One region of the Clostridium cellulovorans 743B genome, then DNA from elsewhere that is predicted to be linked to it. Evidence: riboswitches for the same ligand, from Rfam matches in the RefSeq annotation. Region 1 holds a riboswitch; the other holds the start of a gene.
The links. A riboswitch is a leader RNA that binds a small molecule or an ion and turns the genes downstream of it on or off. The one in region 1 is predicted to bind S-adenosylmethionine.

Region 1 (8,239 bases):
TGGGAAACTATATGTGCCTTAGAGAAAAATCCTAGATTAATAGCCGCAATTCCTAAAACAATTCTTTATAAATCTTATGAAGATATAGAAAAAGCATTAAGGACAAGTCCTCGTGTTTACTTAAAACCAGATGCACTTTATAAGGGAAAGGGCATTTTTCGTGTTAGCAAAGAACCCAATGGAATCTATAAGGTAGAACACAGAACAGATACTGAAAATGAAGTTGCTTTTTTATCAAATCTACAGGATATAGATAATATGATTAATCATTATTCTGTTCTAGGTGGAGGATATTTAATCCAGCAAGAAATTAAAAAAGCGTCTTATAGGGGATATCCTTTTGATTTCAGACTTCTGTATCAAAAAGATTGGCAGGGGATTTGGCAGCCTACTGGTATAGCTATTCGAATGGGGGCACCTGGAAGTATAATAACCAGTCCTAGAAGTGGTGGAGCAGTGGCGGAAATTGGTCAGGTGCTGAAAGAAGAATTTAATGAGGATATTACTACAAAAAATGGTCTATATGAAAAGATTGTGACTATAGGTAGGGAGGCTGCTGAAACTATAGATGCGGAATTTGGTGATTGTGTTGAATTAGGTCTTGATATGACTATTGATATAGATAGACAGGTATGGATTATTGAGATAAATGGTAAGCCACTAAAAGTAAGTTTAAAATGGCTAAAGGATAATGCTTTAATGTCCCGTTGTTATACACGTCCTATAGAATACGCTGTATTTCTAACAGGTTTTCAATCTGCTAGTACAGATGTTTGGGAGGCTTAAGATGATTTTAGGTATTTATTTTAATAATTATAACTTTAATCGCTTATCAAAAGGAATATTATCTTGGAAAATGAACTTTCTTGCAGAAGCTGCTTTTAGAGAAGCAGTTCAATTGTTAGTTTTTTCTCCATTAAGCTTAGATTGGCACTCTCAGAATATTAGGGGTTTAACCTTTAATAAAGAAAACAAAAGTTGGGAAAAAATCATATGTACATTTCCAAATGTAATTTATGATCGTGCTACTTTTTTAACTAATGAAAAAGAGGTCGGAAAATTTGTAAGGCAACGACTAAAGGAGGAATATAGGATTCCGTTTATTAATAGCAAAGCTTATTTTAATAAATTGGAGACACATCAGGTTTTGTCGAAGAACTTAGAGGTTACAAATCATTTACCAGAAACCTCAAGATACCAGCATCCTTTTCAGATAGTAGATTTTATTCATAAGTATGGTTCTGTATATATAAAGGCTTCTGGAGGAAGTAGAGGTAGAAATATATATAAGGTACAAGAATTTAGTCATAACTTATATATATTAAGTTATCAGATAAAGGGAAAAAAATTTTCAGATAATCTTAGTGTACAAGAAATTCATAGCTTTCTTGAGGCGAATAAATTTATTGGAAAAAATATTATAATCCAGCAAGGTATAGATATTGCTCAATTAAATGATTGCCCATTTGATATAAGAGTACTTGCTCAAAAAAAAGATATTGATACCTGGGAGGTTGTAGATAAATCTTTACGTATTGCAGCACAAGGAAGTGTAGTAACGAATATAAGTAGTGGGGGAAAAGTAGGGAAGTTTACCGAGGTAATTCCTAGCCTTTTTTCTAACTCACATTTAATAACTAATGATGTAGATAAACTGGTGATTGCTGTATGTAGACAGCTAGAACAAAAGTATGGTAGCTTAGGGGAATTAGGTATAGATATTGCAATAGATAAAGCTGGTAATGTGTGGCTGATAGAGGTAAACGGAAAACCTGCTAAGGTTTGTGTTTATCACTCAGGAGATTTAGCGTTAATAGAAAAAGCTTGTACGAATATAATTAGATATTCCAAAGAATTATTTAAGCTTAGAAAGCTGGCAAAAGACTCATAATCTCATGGATTGCAATATAAAAAATATATAAGTTTTAGAATATATAAAAACAATCAACCTCTTAGTTTTATCAAGACTTAGAGGTTGATTATTTTTTTTATTTATTATCTTTGTACAATTTATCTTCTAATGATTGAGTTGGATAGTTAGGATAATCAAAAATCTTTCCTTCCCAGGTTCTTATTTTCACGTTGTTTTTACCCCGTGAAATGATATATTGAGGCAAAATTGGAGTTTTCCCATTTCCATTTGGCGCATTTATAATGTAAGTTGGTATAGCCATACCAGAAGTATAACCTCTTAAATATTCCATTATTTCAATACCATCATCTATAGAAGTGTTAAAATGTGTGGTACCCATAATTTTTTTTCCATGAAATATATAGTAAGGCTTGATTCTACATTTTAAAAGTTCCTGATTTAGAAGTCTCATTACATATTTATCATTATTTATTCCGTTCAAAAGTACAGTTTGATTGCCTAGCGGTATACCTATATTAGCCAGCTTGTCGCAAGCTTCCTTTGCTTCTCTAGTTATTTCAAGAGGATGATTGAACTGAGTATTAATATATAATGGAGAATATTTCTTTAAGATGCTTAATAAATTGGCAGTGATCCTTTGTGGCAATGTGGCAAGTACTCTAGTTCCAATTCTCACATATTCTAATGTTTTTATTTTAAATAATTCACCAAGAAGCCAATCAATCATCCCATCAGATAACAATAAGGGTTCGCCACCAGTTATGAGAACATCTCTAATTTCACGATTGTTTCTTATATATTCAATAGATTCTTCTAAATCTGATATACTTTGATGTTTATCGACAATTCCAATATTTCTTCGTCGTTGGCAATGTCTACAAAAGGAGGCGCACATGTTAGTAACATTTATTATAAGACGGTCAGGATATCTTCGTGTTATAGTGCCAGCAGGACTAGTATATTCTTCTCCCATAGGGTCTAAGGTACCTTCATCGTTTAACTCAAATAGTGTAGGTACACATTGCAACTTTACTGGGTTTGAATTGCTTTCATCAATTAAAGATGCATAATATGGAGAGATACCCCATCTATATTTTTGTTCTACTTTTTTTATATGTTCTGCTTCCTCTTCACTTAATTTTATTATTTTCGATAGTATTTTTATATCACTTATCCTATTACTTATTTGCCAATGCCAATTATTCCAATCATCTTCTGTAGCGTTGAGTATATCTAGAATCTTTTCTCTTTTCTCTGTAATAAGTTTTTCTTGAATAGTTGATAAACCTCTTGGAATCTTTTCTTTAGCTATCATGTAATCTTCTATTTTACCTTTCAATTCTTTAGATCGTTGAATAGCAATTTCTCTCTTATCCACCTCATCACTCATTTTTATTACCTCCTGGCAAACTTAATTAAAAGGTGTAAGAACTTTAGAAAATATTCATGTTACTATTCATAGTATGCTTATTTTAGAAAAATGGAACTGAAGAGTACAAAAATTGCAATAAGCTTAAAATATATAATTATAAAGTTTTCTTATTGGAATTGGAGGAATAAAAAATATGAAGTTTATATTATTTTTTATTATACATGGATATTTTAGCAATAACATTAGAGAATTTTTATCATTTTTAAAAAACTTATAAAAATTTGTTGACACACTTTTGACCATTTGATAACATATAGAAAAGTTAATAACATTCACTTATCAAGAGTGGCGGAGGGACTGGCCCAAAGATGCCCGGCAACCAATACATTGTGTATAAGGTGCCAAATCCAGCAGCTGAAGAAGCTGAGAGATGAGGATTCAATGCATTTTACACCCGAGAATCCTCGGGTGTTTATTTTTTCTATCGATAGTAAAAAATACATCAGTTAGGGGGAGGACACTTGATAAAAATTAAAAATCTAGAAAAGCGCTTTTCTAATGAACCTATACTAAAATCTATAGATCTTGAGATAAAAAAAGGTGAAATATTTGGATTAGTTGGGCATAGTGGTGCTGGTAAATCAACACTTTTAAGATGTCTGAATGGATTAGAAACCTATGACAAAGGAAGTATCGAAGTTATGGGGAAAGAAGTTAAAAGTTTAAAAAGTGGACAACTAAGATTATTTAGAAAAGACTTAGGTATGATCTTTCAACACTTTAGTCTTTTAGAAAGAAAAAACGTATATGAGAATATAGCACTTCCTTTAGAGGTTTGGGGCTATGATAAAAAAGAAACTAAAAAAAGAGTGGAAAAGCTTTTAAAGATAGTTCACTTAGAGGATAAAATTTATGCTAAACCAAGAGAATTAAGTGGTGGACAAAAACAAAGGGTAGCAATTGCAAGAGCTTTAGCATTAGAGCCTAAAATCTTATTATCTGATGAGGCCACTTCCGCATTAGACCCAAACACTACAAAATCTATTCTTTCATTGTTAAGAGAGATTAATGAAAATTTAGGGATTACTATAGTTATCGTAACTCATCAAATGGAGGTAGTTAGAGAGGTTTGTCATAGAGTAGCTGTTTTAGATAAAGGTGCAGTAGTTGTTTCTGGTGATGTAGAGGATATTTTCTTAAAGCAACCTAAAGCTTTGAAAAAGCTTATTTCAGAGGAAGAGCTTATTCCTGATACCGGGAAAAATATAAAAATATATTTCCCTAAGGAAAATTCAGAGACAACTTTGATTACTTCAATGGCAAGAGAACTTGACATAGATTTTTCAATTGTATGGGGAAGACTTGAAAGATTTAGAGATGATGTTTTAGGAAGTCTTGTTATCAATATAAAAGACGTTGAGTTTGAAAGAGTTTCTAAATATTTAGATAGTAAAAACATTGGCTGGGAGGTTGTTTAAAGATGAACAATTTTATCAAAGCATGGGATACGTATCTCCTAGAAGGAATAATTGATACTATATATATGGTTGGATGGTCTACTGTTTTTGCTGTATTAATAGGATTTATTTTAGCTATTATTTTAGTTATAACTGATAAAGAGGGGTTAAGACCAAATAAAATAATATATAGACTTTTGGATATTACTATTAATGTATTTAGATCTTTTCCTTTTATCATATTGATTGTTGCTGTTATTCCAGTTACAAGATTTATAGTAGGAAAGGCAATAGGTAATACTGCGGCTATTGTTCCACTTACCATTGGAGCTGCTCCATTTGTAGCAAGAATAATTGAAAGTTCTTTAAAAGAAGTGGATAAGGGGATAATTGAAGCTGCAAAATCTTTTGGCGCAAGCAATTTTCAAATAATTTTTAGAGTCATGATAAAGGAAGCAGTTCCATCTATTGTTAGAGGAATCACTCTTTCTATAATTTCACTTATTGGTTATGCTGCAATGGCAGGAGCAATAGGCGCAAAAGGTCTTGGGTATGTAGCTATTCAAATAGGTTATTCTAGATTTGATAATGCATTAATTTTTTATACAGTCGTAATATTGATTTTATTAGTACAAGGTATTCAGATAATTGGAGATTTACTTTATAAGAAATTGAAATAGTGATTTGATATTAGGAGGAATTGATTATGAAAAAATGGAAAACTTTATTAACAGCAGGATTATTAGCAGTATCACTTACAGCTTGTGGTACAGGAACTTCAAAGGGAGAAAAAGCTACTGAAAATAAAAATGATAAAACTATAACTGTAGGAGCGTCAGCTAATCCACATGCACTAATTTTAGAAAAGGTTAAACCTATATTGGAAAAAGAAGGATATACTTTAGAGATTCAAATATTTGATGACTATGTGCTTCCAAATACAGCTTTAGATGGTGGAGAATTAGATGCTAACTTCTTTCAACACGAACCGTATTTAAATGACTTTAATAAGAAAAAAGGTACAGATTTAGTAGCAGTTCAAAAGGTCCACATTGAACCATTAGGAATATATTCGAAAAATCTAAAAGATCTAAAAGATCTAAAAGAAGGTGTGGAGATTACAATTCCATTAGATTCTTCTAATGGTTCTAGGGCTTTAAAACTTCTAGCTAAAGCTGGGTTATTTGAAGTTCCAGATAAAGAGACTGTATCAGTTGCGGACATAACAAAGAATACAAAGAATTTCAAGATAAGTGAAGTAGAAGCTAAGCAACTTTCAAAAACTCTTCCTGACGTTGCTTTATCAGTTATTAATTCGAACTATGCACTAGAAGCAGGCTTAAACCCAGTTAAGGATTCTTTATTTATAGAAAATTCTGATTCACCATATGCTAATATTATAGTAGTTAAAAAAGGTCATGAAAATGATGAAAAAATTAAAGCTCTTAACAAAGCAATTACTTCAGAAGAAATAAAGAAATATATTAATGATGAATTTAAAGGGGCTGTTGTGCCAGCTTTCTAAGTAGAGTGTATTTATAAGAAGAGGGTGTCTCAAATGGTGAGATGCCTTCTTCTTTTAAAATCGAATAATTGACTTTGAATGCTGTAACAGCTGTGATAATTATGCATATACTGAATTGTGTGATATAATATCTTGTGCTACTACAAAAAGGAAGTAGAAAAGAGTGATATTTTGATTATTAGAGAAAATAGAATAAAACTTGATAATGTAGATGCTAAATATGCTTTAAATTATGAAGGAAATAATAAAATTTTTAGAGATGCGTTATATTTTGATTTAGAACATTGCGTATATAAAGTTCCAATATGCGTTGGAGTATTTGGTTGTTGCTACTACGATGAAAAGAATAATGATGTTGTAATTACTCAATACATGATAGAAGGCAAGAGTGATGTTAAAGAGATATTAGTGATGGCAAAAGAGTATTTCTTAAAAATGTATAATAAATATAATAAACGCTATATTGTAACATTCTCCGGAAATAACGATTTTAGTGTTATCAATGCACTGTTATTAAAATATAAAGTTAATATAAATATTAGAGAATTGTTTAAGGAAGTAGACCTTCAAATAGAGTTTAAAAAGGCTACAGATACATGCATAGGACTTAAAAATTTAGAGAATCTTTTTGGAATTCATAGAGAAGGTGAGGTTATAAGTGGTACTAACCTTGCTAAGACTTTTAGTAAGATAGTAAAAGATCCTTTCTATTATTCTAGAATGCCGGCTGAAAAGAAGGAGAAAATTTTAATATATAATGAACAAGATGTAGCAAACTTAGTAAAGATAAATTTACTTTGGAATAAAATTATGCCAAACTGTATTCAAAAGATTAAAGCAGAAAAACTTGATATGGAACAAAAAAGAAAGAATGAAGAAAAATCTAAGGCAAATTCAGAATGAAAATCCTACTTAACTGATTAAGTAGGATTTTTTTGACAAAAATATTAACTTCAAAATAGTAGATCTTGCAAGGGTGATATACAGTTTTATAGAAAATTGATTGAAATTTAAGAATTATCAATAAACTAATATAGATAAAAAATATTTACTATTGCATCTGTCAATAGAATTTTTTTTAACAAAATGTGAAAAAACGCCAATATATAACGTTTACATTTGACAAATTCATTATGGGGTGCTATTATAATAATATAAATAAAAACTTTAAAAGTGGTTTTAAAATGCCTTTTAAGACGAAAATGAAATTTCATAATAGTGTTTTAATAATAATATAAACTTTTGATTTAATTTTAAAAAGGAGTAATTATTACTATAAAACATGGGGTGATTATAATGAATCTATTAGTAGGATTAATAGTATTGTCACTTGTCTATTTTGTTTTTTCAATGCATGTTCATTTTGTAGAAACTTTAAGAATACAGAAATACGGAAGAGGGGTATTTACAATCAGCTCCAATAAATATCGTAAGAGTTTAAAAGGCAAAAAGGAGTTTACAATGATTGCTTCTCCGGTTAAGAGTGGAGAATCTATATATCTTCCATTAAAAACTGTGGCCAAGCTCGTGGGAGCCCGTGTTACTTCTAAAGATGATGTTAACAAGCTAAAGATAAGATATTATGGTAAAATCATCTATGTAACAAATGAAAATACTGTTGCTGTGCGAGATACAGCATATAGAGATATGAAAAGTATAAAGGATGCAAAAGTAAGCAATGATGAAGTGTTGCTTCCAATTGAAACATTGAGAAGAATGTTTGGAGTTAAAATAGATATAGAAAATAATAATATAATTTTACGTTAGCACAAGATATTCTTGTGTAATTTTTTTTATTATACATATATTTATTTTCTTTGGTTAATATAAATCTGATATAAAAAACATATATGCTTTTATAGATAAAGAATACAAGCATAAAAAGGAGATTGTTGATATGCCGAAGATGAATAAAGCGAAAGAAAAAAAGCAAGAAAGTAAGAATTTTAAGAAAAAACATATAAATCACGATCCTAATGCAGAAAGTGCTCGTGCGGCTTTTGGAGAACCAA
Region 2 (8,239 bases), 2.0 Mb from region 1:
TTGCTCCACTTCTCAGTAAATCTATCCTTAAGATGCCCCTTTAAATGATTCCACTGAGGATGATTCGCAAAATAATCGTGAGTAATAAAAGGCATGCCACTGGAATTTCCCCACCTAGCACAAAATGCCATCATCTTAGCGAGATCGCTATCTATTATCTTCCCATCTAATGTGCCTTGAGGTGAAAATGGTGGTGGTGACCCTGCAAGACTTGGATACTTTTGATCATCCAATTCATAATGACCATCAATAGTTCTAGAAGACGGTATTCTCTGATTTAAGTAAACATCATAATGATCAGCTAAAATATCCTTTGCTGCTTCTATATCCAACTTTCCTAACTGATGTTCCAGTAGTTGTGTAAGTCGAACTCTTCTTGCTCCTTGATGATCACGAATATCTGTATAACAACTGTTTTCCACTTCTAAATTGCGGATTCTCGGATCTTCTGGTGCATTAAATCCAATGAAATAGCCATCCTCCAAAGTTTTTACATTATAGTACTCTAGACCTTGTTCAAATCGAAGAATTTTATTAGTTTTTATATCTCCTAGGAGCCACATACTAGTGTATCCACCATTGCTTCTCTCCTTCATAATATCAACAAAACCAGTCATATCATCAGCATATTGAATAGCCTTACGAATTCTCACAAACTGAGGGATTCCGTTAGGATTATATTTCATAAAACCAGCAATACTTGTATCCGCGCCTAAAAGTCCTGAACCTGTGACAAAGAAATCACTAAAGCTATCTATATATCCTGGAGCCGTCTGCATCAAAATCCTATTACCTCTTTTAGGTACAATGTCTATAATTATATTGAGATACTGCCCAGTTTCAAAGTTCTCCCAAGTGTTATGTGCTAAAAGTATTTTTTTATTTTTTGTAGCAGAACCAGTGGCAATAAAAGCTGAACAACGGCCTTTGGCTCTTGCTAAATTGCTACCAACTACCCCATTATTCCTATAAGGCCACCAAAAATCTATAAGTTCACCATAACCGTTCCATGCAAGAATTTCTTGCCAAGTTACTTGTACCCCTGCCTTATATGCGCCATCAGCTATACCTTTTATTTCATATAAATACTCTATATCAAGCCTATTCGTAAACTGTCTTTCTGCTTCCTTAACAAAAAAACTCCACTCCTTACCTGTATTCCAGTAAGTTAGGAACTTTAAGTTATCCATAATTTCCTTAATTTCTTTTGCAAGTAAGAATCCATGCTGAAAACCACGCTTATATGGTTCTCCTTCAATGTGAATATATATCCAACCGTTTCTCTCAAATCTGTAGCCTTTACCAAAATAATGAATATTGTCCGGGCAATTCTTACTTTTACGTTGCTGATAGCCTTCATAAGGTTTATTGTTTTGATTTTTTTTACTACCTTGCTGTGTATTGTTGCTTTGTTTAGTTTTGTTCCTTTGATGCATATTGTTGTGGCCTTGCTGAGTATTATTACTTCTGTAAGCATTGTTACTTTGCTCAGCATTACCATTTTGCTGGACATCGTTATTCTGCTGAGCATTATTGCCTTTATAACTTCTACTACTTTGATAATTACTAGAATAACCGCTCGTCTCTTGATAATCCTTTTTACTCCGGTAGTTTCTGTTGCCTTGGTAATTATTATTGCTCCTTACCATTCCATAGACACCCCGATTCTCCACTTTCACTTTTTGCATACTAATATCATATTAATATCCTTGGTGAAAGGTGAATCTATATCTAAACTTTTAGGAACAACTTCTTTCTAAAGCAAATATCTTTATAAAACATTTAACTACTTTTGAAATTCTATATATTAAAATTGAAAATCTAAATTAAATTTATAAGCGCCATATGGATTCAATGTAAGACGTTATTTGAATTTATGTTATTTATAAAAAAAAAACATCTGAATTAGATGGATATTGTTCATAAAAACAGTCTAATTAAAAATTCATCCTCATCTCTCAGAATTTAATCTGCTGGATTTAGCACCATCACTTTAAAGTGTGGTTGCTGAAACGTCTTAGGGCCAGTCCCTCGGCTTCTCTTGATAAGGTTAATAATATCATTTTTTTTAAAAGGGCTTTTTTTACTTTAGTTCCTTAATACTTTTCTCTAGTAAACTTATATGTTTTATGTGTTTTATTATAACCACATTTTTCTATTTTGTCAATATGTTTTCACATTTACTTATAATAGTTAATGTACCTGTATTCTATGTAGCAAATTTATGATAACTTTCTATAACTTCATCCTTGAAATTTCTTCCTATTGGAACCTCAAGATCACTCTTTAAGATCAACTTATCTGATAATACCCTTTCCACGAAGCTAATATTAACAATATAAGACTTATGAGTTCTTATAAAATATGGATTATTGATTTCTTCTATAATATCTGATAGCTTACCTCTAACTTGATAATTTCCATTAATAGCATGGAAAGATAAATAATGCCCAAAGGATTCAATAAAAATAATACTTTTCACATTAAGTCTAAAGATAGTTGTCCCAGATTTTAAAGTTAATACTCTATCGGTATTTTGTAAGTAGTCTATTAATACTTCAATCATATTCTTGAAATCTTCATCAAAATTATTCAGACGAATAAACTGTATAGGCTTTACCCTTAGGGATTTAAAAACTAAAGTTTCATCTTCACTTAAGAAAATAATACAATCAGCCTCATTTCTTTCCTTCATCAGCTCAGCCTTCTTAATATCACTGCTATCCACTAATTCAAAGAAAAATAATAAGTTCTCGCTATTTGAATCATCTTTAATATAATCCTCATGAGCAAAAATAATCTTTTTGGGATAATCCCTTAAAGATTTTTGAATTTCAGATTTTAAAAGGCTCTTTAAGTCTTGATTTTTTAAACTTAAAATAATCTTAATCATCCTTCATTCCCTCCCCCAAAAATCTATTCTTTTCGATTTTTTGGATATATTCATGGAGGTTTTGGTTAGGATCTGCTAGTACACCTAGTACGTTATACGCATCATCTATTTCAATAAAATATCTTTCTTTTAAATAATTTAAGGCATCTAAAAACCCCTTTTTATCTGAACCAATTAATGATCGAAAAGTTAAAATCGACCCATCCTTCAAAGCTACACCGAAATAAATCGTATAATTTATAGTTGAATAATGTGCATACTGCCTATTCCAATAGATTTTAATACTTTTAATTTCCGTTAATCTAATTTTGAATGCACAGACATCCTCTCTGCCTTTGAAAATACTAATTAAGTATCTCCATTGCTGGAAATAATCATTGTTATCATAGTATTCCAAGTACTCTTCACTTATATCCCAATGTTTCCACGTTGCTACCACTACAGGTATTTCAAAAACTCCTATTATCACAAATAAAATTCCTGCAAAAATGCCCCAATTTTTATTGAATCCTATTAAAGTATTGGCACTATTTCCGATTTGTACTGCTACGAAAAAAAATGTTATTAACGAAATAAAAATTATTCCAGTCTTTGAACTTTTATCTCCAACAACAAATAATTTCTTTGACTTTTTCAATCAATCACTCCTTTGTAGTTGCATTTATGTATTTTAATTCAATCTCATTCTTTATTATACATTAAATGCAACATTTGCTCATGTCTGTAATTTCTTAAAATATATAACTCTCAATAATGCTTGCATCTTAAATCCATAAATTCTAAAAAGAAAAAGAACTCATCGCTGAGTTCCTTTGAATTACCTCTTAGCCTTAACACTTGCTCTTTCAATTTCATCTATATATTCATTAAGGCTTCTATTTGGATCCTCTATTACAGATAGCAAATCATGCTCATCCTCTATTTCTATATTGCATTTTTCTTTTAAATGTTTTACAGCTGCTACATAATTTTTATCATTTGAAGTTACTAATGAAAGAAACTTTATAACGGTTCCGTCTTTTAAAGTGACGCGGAAAAAAATAGGGTGCATCATCATTACCATATAACTAAACATTGTAGTCCAATAAAGCTTGATACTTTTAATTTCACTTAATTCTATTTTGTCTGCAAACTTTTCTTCTTTACCAATTAATATGCCATATACATACTTCCATTGAGTCCCATACTTATTAACTCTGTAAAGCTCTATATACTTTTCACTTATATCCCAATGTTTTATACAGTTTGCTATTGTTGGAACATAAATCAAGAAAAAGATTGCCGCAGTTGCTAAAATAACTATAGGTGCTGATATTTTATAATCCTCCACCTTACATAGTTTGCATAAATAGAAACCTGCTTCTAGCCCTGCAATAATAGCTAATACAGCTGTAACAATTATCATTGTCCTTGTTGGTCTCTTTCCAATAACAAATAGTTTTTTTGATTTCTCCATTTTTAAATCCTCCTTAATAGATCCTTTATTGTATTTCCTTGATATATTCCCATTATATTACTTATAAAATGAAACACAATTAGGTTGGCATGAACTACAAATTCATAGCACATATAGCAATTTTCTTTAGTTCATGGATGGACAAATGGAAATAATCTCTTGTCTTCAGGAGAATATGTATTTGATAAAAAAATTAAAGGACTTAAACGTGGAGAAAATTATAGATTATTAATTCGAATGCCCACTATCAATAAAGAAGCATATGAATGGGTTAAAGACCATGTTAAAAAGGCAATACTTTTTTTATTCAAACTGGTGGAAGAGTTTTAGGAAAAGGAAAAATAATTGATTTCGTTTATGAACTATAATAGTTGGTTTGTTATACATAGTAGGTAATTATAATATATCACTATAATCTTTTTATTGACTGGAAACAATCAACAGTAACACTGCTCAATTGTTACTACATAAAAAACCTCTGAAATGAACAATTAATTCTGTTCATTTCAGAGATTTTACGTCTTTATTTGTATTAGTTCATATATTCAACTGTTATGTTGATTAATTTATCAGTATCAAAAACCTTTATATAACTTATATGATTTTCTTCATTATAGTACCAACTGTTAGTAGCTGAAGTTTTTAAGGTACTTGACCTTTCACCTAAAGTTCCATTTGATATCTTAGCTATAGTTTCTTCTCCTATTGTAACTTTATTAAGAGTCTTTTTATCATCATGAAGTATTGCCACAAAGAAATAAGTTTCATATTTAGGAGTATATTTATCATGTTTGCGTTCTATAATTATCTCTCTAACATTATTACTAATATACTGATGAGTAATATCTGTTTGTCTATATTCTTCATTGGCAACCTCATCACCATTGATAGTCTTTGCAGCAGAAGAACGGCTAACTCCATCGTCAAGGTACATGGTATATGTTCCTTTTACCCCTTCATTGCATGGATAAATATTTAAAGTTATTGGATTAGGAAGGCCCTTACTGTTTAATTCTCCAACATATCTTTCGCGTTCTATTGTAGGAATTATTGCTCCAGCTCTAACATAAAGTGGTACCGTAAAAGGTATGTGATTTGGATCCCATGCATTTTTATCAGTTATACTCGCATCGATATTTAATGTAGTGCCACCTTCAATTGCATCCAAAAGTGGCTTTCTGCTATCCATAAACTGATACCAACTATTTCCTATAGGCAGATACACATCACGGTTCCCTTGTCCTTTTGAGGTAATTGGTGCTACTAAAAGGTCATTTCCAACAAAGAATTCATTACTTATAAAATCAATTTTGTCATTAAATAAAGAATCATCATCACTGGCTAGAAACATTGCTCTACAAATAGGCATACCATTTAAAGTATTCTCAAACAATCTATCATAGAAAAGCTGCATTAATCTATAACGAAGTTCTATAAAATATTTACATATAGGAAGAACTGCATCATACATATATTTGTAGCTTCCTTTATCACTTTCACTTACATCCTTGAATTTATAAGGTTCTTGAAATTGCTTTCCTATTTCTGCTTTTCCATTATAATGATTTCTGAACCATGGTAAAAAGGCTCCCATAGATGTCCATCGAATTAAAAGTTCAGGATCTATCCACTTCTCTCCATCACTTCCTTTTTCAAAGCCACCGATATCTTGACCTGACATAGCTTGACCTGTTAATCCCAAAGCAAGACATTGAGATATGTTTATCCTCATAAAATCCCAAGTTGAAGCGTTGTCACCATTCCATAAAGCTGAAAACCTATGAGCTCCAGCAAAGCTTCCTCTACCGATTATAAAGTTTCTTTTATTTTCTCTTCCATTTAAATGATTTAATCCGTGATAAGTTGCTTTGTGTAAGTTATATGAATATAGATTCCACGCTTTGATAAATGGAGTTTTAGAATATGAATTAGTTTCTATATCATCATTTTCAAAGGCTTTTACAAAATCATCAGTGATATTTAATCTTGCAGGAAATGACTTCATGTCACCATAACCATATTTAGGTTCTTCATTAAAATTATAATCGCGTTGAAGTGGCGCTATAGCTGGTGTAGTCATATCCTGCCATACCATTTCAAGACCCATATCAAACAAATATTGATATTGTTTTCCCCACCAATATCTTACTTCTTTTCTTCCGAAATCAGGATAATGGCCTTTGAATCTAATACCACCACCATAATTAATTCCTCCGATATATGGTTTTCCATTATTAAAGTTATTATCTGCAACAGAAGTAGTTAGATTTCCAAATTCATAATAATGATAATTTTTAGCATCAAAATCTTCACTCTCTGAACGATTATCAACAATAAAATAATTCTTTTCTATTCCTTCATAGAAACTTTTATACGTAGGATTATTTTCAGGATCACCTGCATCTTCAGGATTTTCCATATTAATGATTGGCGTGATATTCGTACTACATTTAACCCCTTGTGCTCTTAAATTAGAAAACATCTCTTTTGGATTATGAAATTTATCTTTTGCATCTATAGTAAAGGTTTTATGGTTCCTTTGAATGTCTACATCTATATGAATTCCATCAAGAGGGATGTCTATATCCTTGCTTCTATAAGCAGAAACAGCAGCTTCTACCTTTTCTCTGTTATCATAACCAAAGCAACCTTGATGATATCCAAGAGCATATCTAGGTTTCAAACGTGACTTTCCAACGATTTCTGTAAAACCATCAATAATATCTGTAGCTGTTTCTCCAAGGATGAAATAATAATCCATAGACCCAAATCTTGTACCAAACATATAGCCTGTAGATCTCATATATCCAATATCCATACAGACTTCTGAAGGATTATCGATAAATATCCCATATACGCTTTTTTTATCTGGTACACCATAGAACTCCATAAAAAATGGATCTGAATGATATAATGGCTCTTTGCTTTCTAATGGTCCATTATTATACATCTGTGAGTACTTCATATTATCATAGTTAAAGTACGTAAGCTGTGTAGTATTTTTTGCAAGTTGTATTCCTCCATGCTCTCCAAAACCTATATACTTAGCTGTAACACTTTTGTCCATTGCTTGTATAATGGAGTACTCATCAGGAAAACCATTTTCAGTGAAATACAAACCTTCACTAGCAGTTGAGAGCACTTTAAATTGGCCTTTTTCATCAAAGGCATAGATATCTATTGAGAAAGGTTCATAATTTATCGTTATTTTCATAATTGATTTTGAAGATGAATTCACTGTAGTACATTGAACTCCTTTTGAATCCTCTGTAACATTTAATTTATAATCAGGGAGCCCATCTCTTAATTTATCAAAATCATCTAATATAACTGATCGAGTGTTGTATGAAGAATAGTCAGCTTTTCCAGGATCAAATCTTAATCTGAATACATCTTCTCTAACAAATTGTATTATCATTGTATGAGTACCTATGTCGCTTGTAACAGAAACAGTGATATCTTTTTCCTCTACCTTTGCCTGTGATGCTTTCAAAACTCTGTGCCAATTCTTGTAGCCTTGAAAAAAGTCCTCTACTTTCACGAACTGATATTTTCTTTCAACTAAATTCATATTAACATCCTTTCATAAATAACTCGCATGAATTTAATTGTATCCTATAATAACCAAATTTACAATATTTGTAAATAATTTAACCATTATTTTACCATTCTTATTAGAGTATAATTGTCGTAGTATACCTTCCCCTCAAGGTCTTTGCAAACTATTTCCTGTGAGGATTAAAAATAATAGAGTTTTACTGAACAAGCTTATTATGTTTTTTAAAACAGTGTCAAAAACTTTTTAGTATCCATTTTTCATCAGCTCTACTACAACTGAATCCTTTGATTCTACTCCCTGTTTCTTTAACTCAGCAATCTTTTCTTTAAAT

Region 2: linked by a shared signal. The riboswitch ahead of CLOCEL_RS05390 (C45 family autoproteolytic acyltransferase/hydrolase) and the one ahead of CLOCEL_RS13370 (methionine ABC transporter ATP-binding protein) in region 1 are both predicted to bind S-adenosylmethionine.

The regions. Positions count from the first base shown of each region.
Region 1 is NC_014393.1:3,257,225-3,265,463, reverse strand. It holds gene CLOCEL_RS13385 (YheC/YheD family protein) at 1-786, shown strand, start outside; gene CLOCEL_RS13380 (YheC/YheD family endospore coat-associated protein) at 788-1,891, shown strand; gene eam (glutamate 2,3-aminomutase) at 1,989-3,263, opposite strand; SAM riboswitch class I at 3,579-3,682, shown strand; gene CLOCEL_RS13370 (methionine ABC transporter ATP-binding protein) at 3,767-4,723, shown strand; gene CLOCEL_RS13365 (methionine ABC transporter permease) at 4,726-5,382, shown strand; gene CLOCEL_RS13360 (MetQ/NlpA family ABC transporter substrate-binding protein) at 5,409-6,227, shown strand; gene CLOCEL_RS13355 (ribonuclease H-like domain-containing protein) at 6,399-7,130, shown strand; gene CLOCEL_RS13350 (stalk domain-containing protein) at 7,524-7,994, shown strand; gene CLOCEL_RS23270 (CPC_1213 family protein) at 8,125-8,239, shown strand, end outside.
Region 2 is NC_014393.1:1,300,027-1,308,265, reverse strand. It holds gene CLOCEL_RS05390 (C45 family autoproteolytic acyltransferase/hydrolase) at 1-1,649, opposite strand, end outside; SAM riboswitch class I at 1,949-2,051, opposite strand; gene CLOCEL_RS05385 (LytR/AlgR family response regulator transcription factor) at 2,210-2,893, opposite strand; gene CLOCEL_RS05380 (hypothetical protein) at 2,886-3,530, opposite strand; gene CLOCEL_RS05375 (hypothetical protein) at 3,711-4,349, opposite strand; gene CLOCEL_RS05370 (TIM-barrel domain-containing protein) at 4,882-7,920, opposite strand; gene CLOCEL_RS05365 (6-phospho-beta-glucosidase) at 8,152-8,239, opposite strand, start outside.